DNA from 4 places in the Sphingorhabdus sp. Alg231-15 genome. Region 3 is predicted to be linked to each of the others. Evidence: predicted binding sites of a transcription regulator. Region 3 holds the regulator's gene; each other region holds the start of a gene.
What was found. Region 3 encodes LexA, which represses DNA repair genes until DNA is damaged. Its sites were predicted from a motif close to GTTCCNCNCTTGTTCT; they were not measured.
Positions count from the first base shown of each region.

Region 1: the regulator LexA is predicted to act here: its motif matches at 1,958-1,973, upstream of uvrA (excinuclease ABC subunit UvrA).
Region 2: the regulator LexA is predicted to act here: its motif matches at 2,033-2,048, upstream of radA (DNA repair protein RadA).
Region 4: the regulator LexA is predicted to act here: its motif matches at 2,222-2,237, upstream of DG177_RS09315 (ImuA family protein).

Region 1 covers NZ_LT703001.1:3,156,448-3,161,063, forward strand. The annotation lists gene DG177_RS15415 (sulfatase-like hydrolase/transferase) at 1-668, shown strand, start outside; gene DG177_RS15420 (serine hydrolase) at 676-1,830, opposite strand; gene uvrA (excinuclease ABC subunit UvrA) at 2,031-4,616, shown strand, end outside.
Region 2 covers NZ_LT703001.1:1,426,753-1,431,368, reverse strand. The annotation lists gene DG177_RS07050 (patatin-like protein) at 1-1,958, opposite strand, end outside; gene radA (DNA repair protein RadA) at 2,063-3,427, shown strand; gene DG177_RS07040 (CvpA family protein) at 3,437-3,949, shown strand; gene DG177_RS07035 (iron-sulfur cluster assembly scaffold protein) at 3,946-4,386, shown strand; gene DG177_RS07030 (monovalent cation:proton antiporter-2 (CPA2) family protein) at 4,411-4,616, shown strand, end outside.
Region 3 covers NZ_LT703001.1:350,010-354,625, reverse strand. The annotation lists gene trpC (indole-3-glycerol phosphate synthase TrpC) at 1-16, shown strand, start outside; gene moaC (cyclic pyranopterin monophosphate synthase MoaC) at 17-487, shown strand; gene DG177_RS01640 (molybdopterin-binding protein) at 484-1,668, shown strand; gene lexA (transcriptional repressor LexA) at 1,735-2,427, shown strand; gene DG177_RS01630 (ComEC/Rec2 family competence protein) at 2,436-4,616, opposite strand, start outside.
Region 4 covers NZ_LT703001.1:1,880,488-1,885,103, reverse strand. The annotation lists gene DG177_RS09325 (error-prone DNA polymerase) at 1-83, opposite strand, end outside; gene DG177_RS09320 (Y-family DNA polymerase) at 83-1,555, opposite strand; gene DG177_RS09315 (ImuA family protein) at 1,521-2,147, opposite strand; tRNA gene DG177_RS09310 (tRNA-Arg) at 2,423-2,499, opposite strand; gene DG177_RS09305 (hypothetical protein) at 2,580-2,996, opposite strand; gene nth (endonuclease III) at 3,106-3,744, opposite strand; gene dapB (4-hydroxy-tetrahydrodipicolinate reductase) at 3,755-4,489, opposite strand; gene DG177_RS09290 (Sir2 family NAD-dependent protein deacetylase) at 4,543-4,616, shown strand, end outside.

The DNA of each region.
Region 1 (4,616 bases), 2.8 Mb from region 3:
TGATCGACGGACAGGTAACCGGCCCGCCGCAAAACCTGTTACAGTCACCGGAACGCGCGTTGATAGACAGTTACCAGAATGCCGCCAGCGGCCTGAAAACCGATCTGACCATCGCCCGCTCGATCAACGCCAGCCTCAAGAGCGACGGAAAGCAGTTTACCTATGCGATCCTGCGCGGCGTGCATTTCCAGTATCAGGATCATTATCCCAAAGGCGCTTTGCCTCAGGGCAGCAGTACGCAGGCACAATATGAAAAGGCGATTGCCTATTCGAAGAAGGATTTTTTCGCCACTTTACTTGACGGCGTGGATCGCTCTGAGGTCGCAATATTCTACACGTCCGACCATGGTCAAAATATCGCCGATGGCGTCACACCCCATTGCAGCGGGAGCCCGGTAAAGGCCGAATTTTCAGTCCCGCTTGTCGCCTTTCTGCCGTCGGAAATCGCAGAGAGCTACAAAACGGAGGAGGGCGGACGCAGTCTCAGCCAGCTATTCCCAACCACGCTCGCGCTGATGGGCTATGATACGGACTATGCAACGGAAAATTATGATAATATCCTAAGCACACCGACCGTACGTTATGTCTGGTTCGGTCGTGGTGTCGTGCCCGTAAAGAACGGCGGCGCAATTGATGTGCAGACAGGGCAAGATTTCCCCGGCCGATGATTTACCTTTAGCCTCCAGCCTGCAGGTTCATAAAGGCCACGAAACTGGGATCAGGATATAATATCTTCACCGTCTCGCGGATCACCTTCTGACCATTGGCACCATTGGTAAAGATCACGGCGCCGGTTTTGTTGACAGGGTCAAAAAAGCCCAAAGTCCGCTCCCCGATATCACCACCGCCGTGCATGACAATCACATTATCCGCCGTATGATAGACATTCCAACCACCGACAAAGCCAAGGCTTTTCGGGCAGACCTCCGCCGCCAAGCGCCCCTCGCCGCAAATCTGACCGCCAAGATTTTCCTTGGCCGTCCAATAGGCTTCGTCGGATCTGGCATCCACCGGATTGGCCATCACCCAGGTCAGGAAGCGGGCATAGTCACCGATGGTAGACCAGACGTCATCCGCCGCATTCCAGTCCTTGCGTACGGTGGCATGGGCATGCTCACCCTTGCGATTGCGCGACATGGCGATCCGTCCGGCAAACCAGGGTTTTTCTGTAAAGCTGCTTTCGGTCATGCCCGCTGGTTCGAATATCTGCTGGGCGACAAGCGTTTCCAGCGGCAGGTTCATTTTCTTCTCGGCAAAGCGGGCCATATATTGAAACCCCTCGCCGGAATATCCGAACTTGCTGTCCGGATCATTTTTAAACGTCAGCACATCCTTGGTCTGGTAACGCCAATTGGGAAAACCCGTGCGATGGACCAGCGCCATCCGCGGAGTCAGAAGCTTGTGCCGGGGATCGGATTTAATATCAGGATCAACCCAACTCCCCGCCATCGGCTCGTCGAGCGTCAAGGCACCGCTCTTGGCAAGCCGCATCACGGTTTCCGCAACCAGTGGTTTGGTCATTGAAGCGATATTGTAAAGCGTCTTCGCAGACGCCGCCTTACCCGGCTGAGCATCACCATCAACATGGGTCCATGCAACCTTGCCATCGGCAATATAAGCAATAGCCGCGCTCGGGACATCATATTCCGCAAGCCATTCTGGGAGCTTCTCTGAGATTTTGCTTTTGAGAACAGCAGCACCCTCATTTTGCTTCATGGTGAGTGACTTCACCTCAGAAGCTGGGCTTTCCGGGGCCGTACCAGCCATGGCCGGTCCAGACATTGTCGCGACCACGAATAACGTCGAACCAATAGACAGAAACTTTTTCACGGGCAGACTCCTATATTGTATTGCTATATTAATACAGTACTACAACTAAGAAGCAATGGATTATATGACATTGGCGCAGGCCGCGAGCCCGTCCATTACACAACCGTAAACAATCCTACTTGCCAAAAGAACATATATAGAACATAGTACGGCCTTATGACCCGCTGGACTCTCTTCAACATCTTCGGCAAAGCACGCGCATGAGTCTTACCCACATCAAAGTCAAAGGCGCCCGGGAGCATAATCTCAAGGGCGTAGATATCGACCTTCCGCGCGACAAGCTGATCGTCATTACCGGCCTTTCCGGCAGTGGTAAGTCGAGCCTTGCGTTTGACACCATCTATGCTGAGGGACAGCGGCGCTATGTCGAATCCCTCTCTGCTTATGCGCGCCAGTTTCTGGAGATGATGCAAAAGCCTGACGTCGAGCATATTGAAGGGTTGTCGCCTGCCATCTCGATCGAACAGAAGACAACCTCGCGAAATCCCCGTTCAACCGTTGCGACGGTTACCGAGATATACGATTATATGCGATTGCTATGGGCCCGCGCAGGTGTGCCCTATTCTCCTGCGACGGGTGAACCAATCACGGCGCAGACGGTCAGCCAGATGGTTGACCGGGTCATGACATTGCCGGAAAAGACTCGCTTCTATCTGCTCGCACCGGTCGTACGCGGGCGTAAGGGCGAATATCGCAAGGAACTTGCCGAATGGCAGAAGGCCGGCTTTACCCGGGTGCGTGTCGATGGCGAATTTTATGATATCGAGGAAACGCCAAAGCTCGATAAGAAGCTGAAACATGACATCGAAGTAGTGATCGATCGGCTGGTTGTCCGCGACGGTATGGAAACGCGGCTGGCAGACAGTTTCGAGACCGCATTGCGTCTTGCCGATGGTTTGGCTTTTGTCGATCTGGCCGAGGGCATTGTCCCGGGCCGCGAAGAGGCAGAAACCGGAACCAAGATGAAGGGCACTGGCCTGCCCGACAATCGCATTGTGTTTTCCGAACGCTTTGCCTGTCCGGTCAGCGGCTTCACGATTGAGGAAATCGCACCGCGACTCTTTTCGTTCAATGCTCCCCAGGGAGCCTGCCCCGCCTGTGATGGTCTTGGTGAAAAACTGCATTTCGACACGCAGCTGGTCGTACCCAATCCGGAACTGTCGATCAAAAAAGGAGCGGTCGTTCCCTGGGCCAAGTCCAATCCGCCGAGCCCCTATTATATGCAGGTGCTGGGCAGTCTGGCGAAACATTTTGAATTTTCACTGGATACGCCGTGGCAGGATCTGTCGGAGCATCACCGCGATATCGTCCTGAACGGCACACAGGGCCTGCCAGTGACGCTGCGTTTTCAGGACGGGCGCAAAAGCTATGAGGTGAAGAAGCCGTTTGAGGGTGTGGTCGGTAATCTGACTCGCCGGATGCTGCAAACCGAAAGCAACTGGATGCGCGAAGAACTCGCCAAGTTTCAGGCAGCCGCCCCATGTGAAGTCTGTCACGGCGCCCGGCTCAAGCCGGAGGCATTGGCGGTTAAAATTGCGGGCGAGGATATCAGTATCTCGACCCGTCGCAGTGTCGGCGACGCGCTCGACTTTTTCAACGGTCTTGCGGATCAGCTCGATAAGACCCAGCGGCAGATTGCGGAACCGATCCTGAAAGAAATTATCGAACGGCTTGGCTTTTTGAACAATGTTGGTCTCGATTATCTCAATCTGGACCGGACCAGCGGTACATTGTCCGGCGGTGAGAGCCAGCGCATCCGTCTCGCTAGCCAAATAGGTTCAGGATTAAGCGGGGTTCTCTACGTATTGGACGAACCGAGCATCGGTCTGCATCAGCGCGACAATGACCGCTTGCTGACCACGCTCAAGCGTCTTCGCGATCTCGGCAATACCGTGATTGTCGTCGAACATGACGAAGATGCAATACGTACAGCGGATCATGTCGTCGATATGGGACCCGGTGCGGGCGTCCATGGCGGTGATGTTGTTGCCGCTGGAACGCTCAAACAGATCTTGAAATCGAAAAAGTCACTCACCGCAGCGTACCTAAATGGTTCGCGAGAGATAGAAGTTCCAACCAAGCGCCGCAAGGGCAATGGCAAGCAGCTGACCGTGCATGGCGCGACTGCAAATAACCTGCAAAATGTCACCGCCTCCATTCCGCTCGGTACATTTACGTGCATTACTGGCCTGTCGGGTTCCGGCAAATCATCGCTGACCATCGATACGCTTTATGCATCGGCCGCCCGGGCGCTCAATGGCGCGCGGGTAATTGCGGGCAAGCATGACAAGATCACCGGGCTGCAATATTGCGACAAGGTCATCGACATTGACCAGTCTCCCATCGGCCGGACACCACGATCCAATCCGGCCACCTATACCGGTGCCTTTACCAATATCCGCGACTGGTTTGCCGGTCTGCCCGAGGCGCAAGCGCGTGGCTACAAGCCAGGCCGCTTTTCCTTCAACGTCAAAGGCGGACGCTGTGAAGTGTGCCGCGGTGACGGGCTTATCAAGATCGAGATGCACTTTCTGCCCGACGTTTATGTCACTTGCGAGGAATGTGGCGGCAAACGCTATAATCGCGAGACGCTGGAAGTGAAGTTCAAAGGCAAGTCGATCGCCGATATACTCGACATGACGGTTGAGGACGCGGTGAGCTTCTTCAAGGCGGTACCGCCAATCCGCGACAAGATGGCTATGCTTTATGAGGTGGGGCTCGGCTATATCAAGGTCGGTCAGCAGGCGACCACCTTGTCCGGCGGCGAGGCGCAGCGTGTGAAACTG
Region 2 (4,616 bases), 1.1 Mb from region 3:
AATGGGAAGCCGAGGAAGGCGAGTAACATCGAGCGCTTTTCGGCCTTGGGCAATCCGGCCATCGCTTCGGCAAGCTTGGCGTCGACCAGAGCATCCGCTGCGACGAGATCGCGGGCTGTGGCCAGCCGGTCCAGCATGGCAGAGGGCTGGAGTTCGGCATGCTCGGCCAGTGCAACGAAGTCATCGCCAAGATATTCGATGGTCTCGCGTTCGATATAAAGAGCAAGGCAATCGTAGATGACATCATGCATCTGCTCGATCACGGCATAGTCGTCGGGATGGGCGCTATCGAGATCTTCGGCAAAGCGGCGCGCAAGAAAGCGCAGCCGGCGGATACGATAGCCCAGATCATGTTGACGAAAAAAGTCGGCGGCCAGTTTTGACGGGCCAGCGCCGCCTTTCTTGCCGATATTTTCAAACCCGCGTTGGCGCATTTCGGCCCATAATGTCTCGCGCAGCGCTTGATGGTTATGGACATTTGGTTCTGCTTTTGCCCGCCTCACCGTATGCGCAATATCTTCGAGTACGGTCGCGAGTTTGAGGTGGCCATAGGCGCTGTAGGAGAAGCCAGCGAGCTTGCTTGCCTTATCGCGCGATTTGCGTCGCCAAGCGGCCAGCCGAGCCGCAGTTGGCCGGTCCAGGAACAGGGTTCGTCCAAAAATGGCTTCCACATTCTGCTCGACCTCTGCGCGCAAATTGTCGGTAATCTGCCGCATCTGAATGATCCGGCTTGATCGCCGCGATATGTCATCGAGATTGTCGCGGATCGGCTGTTCCCGAGGGATGTTCGATATCGCACCGAAGATGGTGGAGAAGAAACCGGGCAGGCTTTCATCCTCGGTTTCCTGCGCGGCCTGAAGCCGTTGAAGTGCGCGATCGCTTTTGGCGACATCAAGATCGGGGCGTGGATCAATGTACACGAAGCGGCGATCAACCTCACGCTTGGCCGGCCGGTTTTTCAGCGCTTCGATCGCTTGAGCAAAGGGGGCATTGGCGAGAACAGAGCCGTCAATCAATACGGTATCATCGGCGGTCCCGGCCCGGCTCTGGTTGGGCAAGATACGTTTTAGAAAATTGCGACGATTGGACCAGACATGACCACGATCAGACAATTCACTGTCCAGTTCGGTAACCGTGAATGGTGGAAATGCACCAGGGAAGCTGGCTGTCGCGCGACCGGCGAAGACCAGTTCGGCTGGATCGGCAATATCGCCGCCATTTGATCCGCGCGTCGAAAAGCTGATGGTAATCCGATGCTCCATCTCCAGTGCCTCGGGAGGGCTGTGCAGCTGTAGCTTTTCAGGATGGCCAACAAAGTCCGTGACCGTCACAAATAAATCGAGCGGTTGTCCCGGTGGCAGCAATTTGGGACCTCGCTCAGTCTTTTTCATGGTCGCAAGCGCGTCCAGGATCAGACCGGAGAATATCTTGCCGCCAAAGGGTGGCGCAAACCAGCGCGCGCGAACGAATCGCGAGAGTTTCATTTTTACCTCTTCGCGCGCTTCTTTCGAGACCGTCTGCTCTACGGCACCGCCTTTGCGACCCAGCGCCATCCATGCAATGGGTTCTGCCCAGAATTTCGAAAAGCGTGATAGCGGTCTTGCATCCGGGTCAAGCAGCGTATCGACATCTGCTGTCTCCAGCCACATATCTGTCAAAGGCTCGAGAGATTCACCGGAGATGAGGGCTTGCGAAAGAAATATGCCATTGATCCCACCGGCGCTGGCGCCGGCAATAATATCGGGTAGCACACGCAATTTGACGGTGCTTTCCTGTTCTATCCACTCCAATATATCGTAATAGGTTCCACGGCTGCACTTGTGGTTCTTCTCACCATCATGAAAATCCCTGCTGGCTTTGGCAAGCTTCCAGATTTCCTTGGTGATACCGTGCATGTAGATGGCAAGACTTACGCCGCCATAGCAAATAAGAGCGAGTCTGAGTTCCTTTTGGCGCATCGGCTTAAGAGTGACAGGATGAACGGAATCGCGCAAGCAGGAAAGCGGTTGAAAAAGCCATCAAAAACTATAATGTTCCTTTTTTGTTCTAGTGGAAGTCGGGTATGGCGAAGCCAAAGAAAAAATATGTCTGCCAAAATTGTGGTTCCATTTCGCATCGTTGGCAAGGGCAATGCGTGGATTGCGGGGAATGGAATACGCTTGTCGAGGAAGCAGGGGACACAGTTTTTGCCGCCAAACATAATCTGCAAAGCGGGGGCAGAGAGGTTCGGCTAGTAGGGCTCGATTCTGAGATACAGCTGCCCGAGCGCAAAAAGACCGGTATCGAAGAATTTGATCGTGCAGTTGGCGGCGGACTGGTCGCAGGATCAGCCACTTTAATGGGCGGCGATCCGGGTATCGGAAAATCAACGCTTTTGCTGCAGGTTTCGGCAAAACTGGCGAATGCAGGATGCTCTGTTGCTTATATTTCCGGTGAGGAAGCAGCGGATCAGGTAAGGTTGCGTGCACGGCGGCTCGGGCTTGGAAAGGCACCGGTCAAACTGGCATCAGCAACCTCGGTCCGCGATATTTTGACCACATTGGGTCAGGATGCCCCGGATTTCGTCGTGATCGATTCCATACAAACCATGCACAGCGATCTTATCGAAGGTGCACCCGGAACGGTCAGTCAAGTGAGGGCATCCGCGCAGGAGTTGATCAAATTCGCCAAAGAACATGGCACGATGATCATGCTGGTCGGCCATGTGACCAAGGACGGCAATATTGCCGGTCCGCGAGTATTGGAACATATGGTCGATACCGTGATGAGCTTTGAAGGTGAGCGCAGTCATCAGTACCGGATATTGCGGTCGATCAAGAACCGCTTTGGCGGCACTGATGAAATTGGCGTATTCGCGATGGAGGAGATGGGCCTCGGCGAGGTGCAGAACCCATCTGCGCTGTTCCTGACCGATCGAAACGAAGAGGTGACCGGCGCAACCGTTTTTCCGGCGCTTGAGGGAACGAGGCCCGTTTTGGTCGAAATTCAGGCGCTGACCGTCCGGCTGGCCAGCGGGGCGACTCCCCGCCGTTCTGTTGTTGGTTGGGACAGTTCTCGCCTGGCGATGATATTGGCCGTACTGGAAGCGCGTTGCGGCCTCAGTTTTTCGGGGGCAGAAGTTTATCTCAACGTGGCTGGCGGATATCGGTTGACCGACCCAGCGGCCGACCTTGCCGTCGCGGCCGCCTTGATCTCTGCCCATGCCGAAAAACCGATGCCGAGCGATGCCGTAATTTTTGGAGAGATAGCGCTTTCGGGGGAAATTCGGCCAGTATCCAATACGACACTGCGGTTAAAAGAGGCCTCGAAACTCGGTTTCGGCAGGGCGCTAATCCCAGCCTCCAAGGAAACCGCGCCTGCGGGTGTGAATTGTGTGAACTTTGCGAAGCTTGCCAATCTCGTTGACCATATGCTTGGCCGCGATTAGCTAGTCTTTATGACTGGTCTCGATATTTTCGTTTTATTGCTAATGGGTGGCGCAGCCATTTTTGGTTTCCTGCGCGGATTTGTGCAGGAAACGCTCTCATTAATCGCTTGGGTGATGATCATCTTCGCGGTGCGTTTTTTCCACACGCCCGCGACCGATTTCTTGATTTCGCCTGTTGGTAACGAGGGCGGTGCATCGGTGCTGGCCTTCGGTTCGATCGTGATTGTAACCTATGCTTTAGGGCGCTGGATCGCCAAATCCATCGGCCGTAAATCGCGCAAATCTCTTCTGGGCCCGATTGACCGTGTCCTGGGTTTTGGTTTCGGGATGGTCAAAGGCTTGATTGGTGCCACGCTTGCATATCTGTTGGTCGTGCTAGTTTATGACAGCATCTATGGCGCTGCAGAACCGCGTCCCGAATGGATTGCAGACTCCCGTACCTATCCGCTGCTCAACGCCAGCGGAGACGCTCTGGTCCAGTTCGTTGAGGAGCGGCGCGAAATGGCGGAGATCGCTGAATGAGCGAGGCGCTTTACACACGTGATATCTTGCGACTGGCTGTTTCCATTCCGCATCAGTCCAGACTTGAGAAGCCTGATGGTACGGCGGAAGTGCGATCACGCACCTGTGGCAGTCGCGTAGCTGCCGATATTATGCTGTCTGATGATGGGACCATTGGACAATTGGGAATAGAGGTGAATGCTTGTGCCTTGGGACAGGCATCTGCCGCGATTTTGGCCGCAGAAGCAATTGGCAAATCAGCAGATCAAGTTGTTATGATCAGACATCAGCTTGCTGGTTTTTTGGATGGCGCGGAAGACAGACCTGGAGATTGGCCGAATATGGATCATTTGATGGCAGCCAAGGAACATAAGGGTCGGCATCCCGCAATCCTGTTACCCTATGACGCGATACTTGCGGCATTTGAATCGGCTGCAACCAAGAATGAGGCTGCTTAGAAAATGGAAGGTGCAGAAACACATATGAGCGATCTGCTCTTTGGCGGATTCATCATGTTGGGCGCAGCATTGATACTGGTGCTTTTGTTCCGCAAGTTCGGGATAGGTGCGGTTCTGGGATATCTGATCGCTGGCATAATGATCGGTCCGCAAGGCTTTGGTCTGATCAGCGAAGGCGAAACGATTCTTGAATTTTCGGAGATCGGAATCATCCTGCTGCTGTTTCTGGT
Region 3 (4,616 bases):
CGGTAATGAGGTATAGATGAGCAAACTCACGCATATTGATGGCGACGGCGCGGCCCATATGGTCGATATCTCGGCCAAGAACGAAACGGTGCGCGAGGCGCATGCCGAAGGCTTTATCAGCATGAATTCGGATGTGTTGGACGCGATCAAGGCCAACGGCATGAAAAAGGGTGACGTGTTGGCGACCGCCCGCATTGCCGGGATCATGGCGGCAAAGAAAACCAGCGATCTGATCCCACTCTGCCACCCGCTGGCGCTGAGCAAAGTTGCAGTTGATTTTGACTATCAGGATGATGGCATCAAGGTTCGAGCAATGGCACGATTGACCGGCAAGACTGGTGTTGAAATGGAAGCTTTAACAGCTGTTTCAACCGCACTTTTAACAGTATATGACATGTCCAAAGCCATGCAGAAAGACATGGTGATCAGCGATATTCGCCTATTATCTAAATCCGGTGGAAAGTCAGTAGACTGGACCGCCGAATGAAGCCGCTGCTGCCTCTGGAAGAAGCGCAAGAGCGCTTGATTGCCATGGCACAGGCTTTGCCTTCCGAAACCATTGCCATAGGCGATGCGCTGGAACGTTATCTTGCCGAAGACGTCATGGCTGGTCGCAATCAACCTGCAGCCGACATGTCTGCCATGGACGGTTATGCCATCCGTTTCGAAGATCGAGACGGACCCTGGAAGCTAGTCGGCGAATGCAAGGCCGGAAGCCCGCCCTGCCCGCCAATTCAGGCGGGTCAGGCCGCCCGCATATTCACCGGCGCCCTGATGCCCGAAGGAGCCGATACCGTCGTTATGCAGGAGAATGTCGAGCAGGAAGGCGACCATATTGTGCTGACCAGTGATCCTTCTCCCGTCAAAGGCCGGCATGTCCGTTTTCAGGGCGGCGACTTCAGGGCAGGTGATGTCGCGCTTAAGGCGGGTATCCGACTCAATGCAGCAGCTCTGGGCCACGCCGTTATTGCTGGTTCAGGTCACCTCAGCGTTGGCAGCTGTCCCACAGTCGCGATCCTGTCCACTGGCGACGAATTGGTTGCTCCAGGCTCGGATACCAAGCCGCACCAGATTCCGGCTAGCAATGATGTCATGATTGCCGCCATGCTGTCTCAGCTACCGACAAAGACCCGTTCCATCAGCCGCATAAAAGACGATCTGGATAGCCTGTGTGAAGCGTTGGAGAGCGCCAGGGACTGTGATGTCATCGTCACTATCGGAGGCGCATCGGTAGGGGATCATGATCTGGTCGCCCCTGCTTTTAAGCGGCTTGGCGGTCAAACGGATTTCTGGAAAATAGCAATGAAACCGGGCAAACCACTCATGGCAGGAAAGCTAGGCAACAGCCTTGTTCTCGCCCTGCCCGGCAATCCGGGTTCTGCCTTTGTTACGGCGACCCTGTTTCTGGTGCCGCTGATCCGCTATCTGGCCGGCGCGCAAGAATATATGCCTGTCATGCAAACAGCCAAGACTAATATAATACTTCCGGCCACCGGTCAGCGTGCCGAATTTCTTCGCGCACAGATTATTGACGGTGGCATTACCGCGTTTGACAGCCAGGACAGCGCCAAGCTTTCGATACTCGCCGCCGCCGACGCGCTGCTGTTTCGTCCCGCACATAGCCCGGAGCAACCGGTCGGCGCCACGGTTTCCTATATCGCTATCTAAAATACTTGACTTGGCACGGTTTGTTTCATAATTGTTCTTTATTCGTTCCCGATAAGGACATGAAATATGCTCACACCCAAACAACATGAATTGCTGTGCTTCATTCATAACAGCCTGGAAGAATCAGGCGTATCCCCCTCTTTTGAAGAAATGAAGGACGCATTGGGCCTGAAGTCGAAATCCGGCGTTCATCGGTTGATCAGCGCCTTGGAAGAACGTGGCTTTTTACGGCGTCTCCCTAACCGGGCACGGGCACTGGAAGTGACCAAACTCCCGGAAGGCGGCACTTCAAAACCCGTGGCGCCCAATGTCGTCAGCATAGCTCCTGAGCGAGCGCCCTCTGCACCGATGAAAGAAATTCCAGTTGCCGCCAATGATGTGATCGAAATTCCGTTGCATGGCAAAATTGCTGCCGGTGTTCCCATCGAAGCCCTTGAAGGTCAGTCGGCCCTCAGTGTCCCTGCGGCTCTGCTCGGCTCTGGCGAGCATTATGCCTTGGAAGTATCGGGCGATTCGATGATTGAAGCGGGCATCTTGGACGGTGACTATGCGCTTATCCAGCGCACGGAAACAGCCCGTAATGGTGAGATAGTCGTTGCGCTGGTTCATGATGAGGAAGCCACGCTCAAATATCTGTTCAAAGATGACGGGCAGGTTCGCCTTGATCCTGCAAACCCCGCTTATGAACCGCAGATTTTTGGCGCTGGTGAGGTGCGGATACAGGGTAAAATGGCAGGACTGTTGCGGCGCTATAATTAAGCGTAATCTTATTCCGGGCGGTTTTTGATTTCACCAGATTGTTTGGGATCTACCCCATTCGAGTGCTGATTTTTCGGCTCTGCAAAGCGCATCCACTGGTGACGTCCGGAACGACCTAGAACGGTTGCAATCTTCTGGTTTTCCAGATCTATCGTCATTCCCCCAACCTGGCTCAATAAACGGCGATCCGCCTTGAGCCAGCGGGGCTGACAACTGTCAGGAAGACGCCGCTCGCTAATCACAATATCGGCATGGCGGCAGGCCGCTGACAATGCCATGGCTGGAATATAGTAGGAACTGCGCGTCGCAACGATCACCCAATCTCTATCGCCAATTGCCATAGTGATGGTGCAGCTATCGCTGTTGCAATGCGCGTTGGGCCAATCTTCCAATGCTGTTGTTTCCCCGTCAATTCCCGCATTTTCCAGCAGCATATTGCGTACAAAATCACCACTGCGCGTACGGAGCATCGCCAGCTCTCCTGCATCATTCCGGATACCGACATGACGACCATCGCTAGTAATATAGAGATCAGGAGCGCGGGTTGTTGCTATGATGACTATGCCAAGACAAACCGGCGCCAAGCCCCAGATTCGCCAACGCTGACCCCACAGGCACAGCCACAAACCACCTGCAATTACCAACCCGAATGCGGTCAACGGCATGGTTGGCAACATTGTCACTGACCCCGGACGACTGGAGACAAAATGTGCCAACAGCAAAAGGCTGCCCAATGCTTTCTCACATAACCACCAGAACGGTGCCCCAAGACCGACTGTATCAAGTAGAAGCGCCAATGCCTCCAACGGCATAATCACAAATGTTGTCAGGGGAATAGCGACGATATTGGCCAGCGCGCCGTAAATGCCTGCTTTGTGGAAATGAAACAAAGCGATAGGCATCAATGCCAGCTCGACGACCAAACCGGTAAGGAAAAGCGCCAAAATGATCCGCCCCAATCGCTTGACAATGCCTTCCTCTCGCCGGGCAAATAATGCCTGAATCTTAGGATGTTCGTGCATCGCAATAATCGCGGTGACTGCCGCGAAGCTGAGCTGAAAGCTTGGACCGACAAGAGATTCCGGCCAAACGATCAACACAAACAGAGCGCCCGCAGCAACCATACGCAGCGTGATTGCATTGCGTCCCAACATTAGCGCCATCAAGACCAACAATGCAGCAACGCACGCTCTTATCGTTGGCACCTGTGCACCCGTCATCAACGTATAGGACAAAGCCGCAATTGCCGCGAAGCCGGCGGCAATAATCGGCAATCGGTAGCGGAGCACCAACGGCGGGAACAGTGCAAGCAAACGCAAGACCAACAGATAGACCGCGCCGACAACAGCTGTCACATGCAGCCCGCTGATCGAAAGCAGGTGCGCCAAACCGCTGCGCCGCATGGCCTCTGCATCTTCATCGCTGATCGCTCCGCGATCGCCTGTGGCCAAAGTTGCACCAATGGCCCCTGCCCCGCCCGCCATGCGAGATTGGACATGATGGGATAGCTTCTGACGATATTCCGGCATCGCCGAAAACGGTCCCCATGAGGGTTCTACTGGTTGAACGACGCGGATTTCTCCCAACAGTTGGCCGGTAGCCCCCAGTCCCATGAACCATGCACGTCGAGAAAAATCATAAGCGCCAGGGAGGCTGGACATCGCTGGTGGCATTAACCGCGCGCGCAGTTGGATAACCGTGCCAGCCTGCAAATCAACAACGGCCCTGTCGATGGGTATATTTACACGCACGCGCGGCGGCAATTTCTGCTTTTCGTGAGTTTTCAGAGTCAACCGGACAATGTCGCGGGCACTGACCACCTCCACCTTTTCAACCTCTGCATAAAAGGAGGTCACGGTTGGACGATCCAATACTGGCGATGCCACTGCCCATGAACGCAACCACATGACGGCACAGCCGACAGCCAATAAGATCATAAACCAGGAAAATGCGCTACTGAGGCGTTGCCCGCGATCCCCCGCTTTGACACTTAAGGCCAATCCAACGGAAAGCGCGATAAATGCGGTCCAAAGAGCAATGTTGGCGAGAATGAACCAGACCGCGATTCCCGTCCCGACACCGACCGGCACCCACAAGGCTAGCCGGTCGCGTTCTTTTTCAAGCTGAACTTCCAGACGCGTGAAAAATTGCCAATTTCTAATATATTCAGGCAATTGTCGTGCGCGAAA
Region 4 (4,616 bases), 1.5 Mb from region 3:
TCGACATAAGGCGCAGCGGCGTTTCGCGTCAGGCCTTCTGCATCCAAGGTGCGCCTTGGACGTTGGTTGTCCATCTCGGGCATCAGGCAAACATCCCGTGCACGAACCAGCGCGGATCGCCACCGCGTCCATCATCATGCAGTCCTTCGCGATAGAGCCACAGACGTTTGCCGGACTGGTCCTCGATCTTGTAATAATCACGCAACCGTGTGCCCGCGCGGTCTGTCCACCATTCCGGGGCAATCCGTTCGGGGCCTGTATGGCGGACAACTTTATGGGTCTGTCTGCGCCATATAAACTGTGCGGGCGGACCTTCCGGCACAGCATAGACCACCCGCACCTCCTCTGGCAGTGACAGCAGCCGGATGGGGCGCTCTTCAGCGACGAGAGAGGTTCTGGACAATGGTTCATCATGCAGCGCGGCTGTTCTGATTTCTGCACGTTCCGGGATGTGACTTTCGTGCAGGACCGGCCGCCTGACAGCATGGGGGCCAAATTTCGCAGTGAGACGATCAATCAGGTGCGGCAAGGCAAGGTCATCCTCGGCCTTTCCGTCCAATTGATTCTGCACGCACGCAACGGGTTCCACTACGCTGGCTTCCAAGGTGATGAGATCAAAGCCAAAGCCAGGATTTATCCGTTCAAGCTTGTCATCAAAAAGCCGCTGCAAATGCCGGGCATCACGGGTCGGTGCAGATGTGGCTGCGGCAATGGTGCTGATCTCGCCGTCCGTCCGGTATACCGTCAGATGCAAGCGGCGACAGCCAAGATCCCGGCGCGTCAGCTGTACACATAAATCGACGCATAGGCCGGGCAAATGGTGGGTTGGATCCTGGATAGGGTCTGCCAGACGCACTTGCGCCTTGACCTTCGGCAGGGCTTCCACACTGGCCACGGGTTCCGCAAGATGCCCCATGGCCTGATCGAGGCGGAGCAACGGATTGCCATCCAGTGTGGCCCGTACAAATCGCCGTGTAAGGGAAAGGCGCGGTACCTTTGCCAAGGCCCCGATCGTCTTGAGCCCAAGGCGGTGCAGCAAGATCAGTGTCTCGGCATCAAGGCGCAAACCACTCACCGGCAAAGGCGCCAGCATCTCTGATATTTCGTCTTTCGGACAGATCGTCTTCACTTGACCATATCGGGCCAAAGCCCATGCCGCTCCCCATGTCGGTGCTATGGCAAGCCGCGTTGTCATTCCCAGCAAAGACAGGCGGGCCTCGATCTCGTCCAGCATCTGCGCTTCGCCGCCCCAAAGATGATCCGCGCCGGTGGTTTCCAGAATAAGACCATCCTTGCCATCCACGACAGTCCACGGGCACCAGCGACGGGCCCAGAGCATCAGCCGTTTCAGTGCCAGTATATCCCCTGCAATATCGGCATATTCAACACGCAGGTCAGAGCAGACCGCCTTGACGTCAACAAGCTTGGCACCTTCGGCTATGTTCGCAAGTCGTGCCGCCTGGTTTGTAGCATAGATGATGGCGCCATGCTGGGCTTCGGCGGCCAAAATGGTCGCGGCATCAGCGGGCGGTTTTTCTCCGCTCCGTTCCATCATCCTGGACCAGCGCTCCATCGCGAAATGGGGCAGAAAAATTGATATTATCCGCCGCCCGGTCATAGCTCGCCACCCATGTGCCAGGCGCTTGCGTGCGTGAGCGGAACAGCTCGACCTGCCAGCGCGGATCGCCGGGCGCTTGCGAGTCGTGGATATGGGGATGCGATGGCACAGAGGCGATGCGCCACCTGTTCCGCGCCGCGCTCAGATCGGGCGAGGCACCCCGGCGGATCAGCCAGCACGGAACCTTGTGACGCTCCGCTCTGAGTGCCAGCCGTTTGGTTGCCGTGAAGGTCAATGCGCGCGGATCGCCCCACAATTCTGCGACAATGGCGCCCAGAGACTGGCAGCGCAAGCCTTCTTCGGCAGCCCATAGAACATCGACAGGACGGTTCAGGTCGACCTGAATCATCGACCGGCCGGGCAAAGCAGGCAAATAAGGATGTCCGGATTCCATTTGTGACTGGCGGTCCTGAATCCAGAGAATCGCTCCGGATATGCGCCGCAATTCGGACAAGATAAATCCGACAGCTCCCGCATCGGACGCCGTGGCAGGAAATGCCTCCGACAGCATGTTTCCGCCACTTTTCACGGGTGCCCCCACCCGTTTTAAAGGCAATCTTGTAACGTTTCCAGTTTCGCACTGCACAGAGAATCCTAACTTATGTTCTCTATATGTTCTAATATGATTCGTATATTTTGCAACTGGAAGAGAAATAATATCCGCTAATTGCAGATGGATCGCCGCATATTCCAATGTCGGTTTCGCTCCGCAAAGCAGGGGCCAAGCGATGTCAGGCAACACCCGCAACGACAGTGTCATGATGGGAAGATTAAGCCAAAAGTACCGAGCAAACAGCCATGAAATGGCGCACCCGAGAGGATTCGAACCTCTGACCTCTGCCTTCGGAGGGCAGCGCTCTATCCAGCTGAGCTACGGGTGCTTGGTATCAGATACCGACAGAGCGCTTAGCAGCGGGCAGGCCGCTTTGCCAATCACTAATTTTGCAGAAACGGCGCTAACTTAGCTTTCGTTCTTTTCCGCCTTTTCGCGTTTGGTCTTGGTGATTTCCTGAAACCGTCCCAAACCACAAGCGCCGCGTGTGTCTATGCGTCCTGCCGTACTATCCAGCACACGGATAATATCGACATTGCACAACCGGTTGGTTGACGTGCGGTAGGAAAAGGCTTCTTCAAAGCGCAGGCCGCTGCATTTGTTCGGCAGATTGTTGCGATAAATGTCGCCGTTGCGCATTTTGAAGTCGATCGTCTTATCATCAATAACATCGGTTGAACGGATCTGTGACCGGTTGATGCAGCTTTTCGGCTCGCCGACTTTTTCGATAATATATTTATCGTCTTTCGAGCGTTTTTCGCCAGCATAGGCGACGCCAGTCGTCGCGATGGCGGCACCGATCAGGGCCGGAACTAACAGTTTCATAAGATCTCTCCTAATATTCAAAATTGACCCATCTCGAAAAAAATACGCCTCTTAGGGTTTCTGAAAGCTGAACGGCGATCCGAGCCTTTGGCGGGTCAGGGCGTTTGTATCAGGGAGCAGGTGTTTTCTTTTTGAACCGGCACAGGTCGGCGACCGGACAGCGCCAGCATTCCGGTTTGCGCGCCTTGCAGATATAGCGGCCGTGCAGGATCAACCAGTGATGGGCGTGGACACGAAACGGGCCGGGTGTTTGTTTCTCGAGCTTTTTCTCGACCGCCAATACGGTTTTTCCCGGTGCCAGTCCGGTGCGGTTTCCGACCCGGAAAATATGTGTATCGACGGCAAAGGTTTCCGCTCCAAAGGCGCAATTCATAACAACATTCGCGGTCTTTCTGCCCACACCAGGCAGCTTGGTCAGCTCATCGCGATCCGCGGGAACATCTCCATCATAATCGGAGATCAGCAATTCAGACAGAGCGATGACGTTCTTTGCCTTGGTATTATAAAGCCCGATAGTCTTGATATGCTCTTTCAGGCCATCAAGGCCGAGATCGACCATCTGTTGCGGCGTTTTAACTTGCTGGAAAAGCAGCCGTGTCGCCTTGTTCACGCCAATATCGGTGGATTGGGCGGACAGCGCTACGGCAACAACCAGCTGATAGACATTGCCGAAATTCAATTCTGTTTCGGGCGATGGATTGTCGGCTGCCAGCCGCGAATAAAATTCGAAAATATCGTCCTTTTTCATGTGCGTACACTCATTTCAGGCCGAGCATATCGGTCATGTCGTAGCGGCCTGGTTGCTGCTGGGTCAGCCATAGCGCTGCCTTGACCGCGCCGCGTGCAAAAATCATCCGGTTTTCGGCGCGGTGGCCCAATTCGATGCGTTCTTCATCCGTGGCCAAAATAACCTGATGGTCGCCGGCCACCGATCCGCCGCGCAGTGATGCAAAGCCGATCGCGCCTTTTTCCCGTGCGCCGGTCTGTCCATCCCGCCCGCGCTCGCTGCTGTCCTCGAGACGGATTCCGCGCCCCTGTGCAGCGGCTTCGCCCAACAAAATGGCGGTGCCGGACGGCGCATCGACTTTATGCCGGTGGTGCATTTCAACAATTTCAATATCCCAGTCATCACCAAGGCGCGCCGCGGCTTCCTTTACCAGCGCCGCCAGCATGTTCACGCCCAGCGATGTGTTGCCGGTCTGCAGTACCGGAATAGTCTTTGCGGCGGCATCGATCGACAAATGATGGGCGGGTTCAAGTCCGGTGGTGCCGACGAGCAGCGGCTTGCCGGCTTCGGCGCATGAATCGAGCCGCTGACTCAGCTCATCTGGCATGGAAAAATCAACCAGCACGTCGCTCTTGGCAAGCAATTCGGCAAAATCATCGTCCTGATCCACGCCGCCTGCATGGTGCAGTTCCTGCTGTTCGCCAATAGCGTTGACCAGCGCGTGACCCATGCGGCCTTTGCTTCCGATTATCCCGATTGATGTCATGTTTCCCTATCCCCAGGCTTGCATTATTGGGCTGAAGCTGCTGGCATAGCGTTATGCGCGAAATAAACAATATTGTCATTCTAACCGGTGCGGGGATTAGCGCGGAAAGCGGCGTTGCAACCTTTCG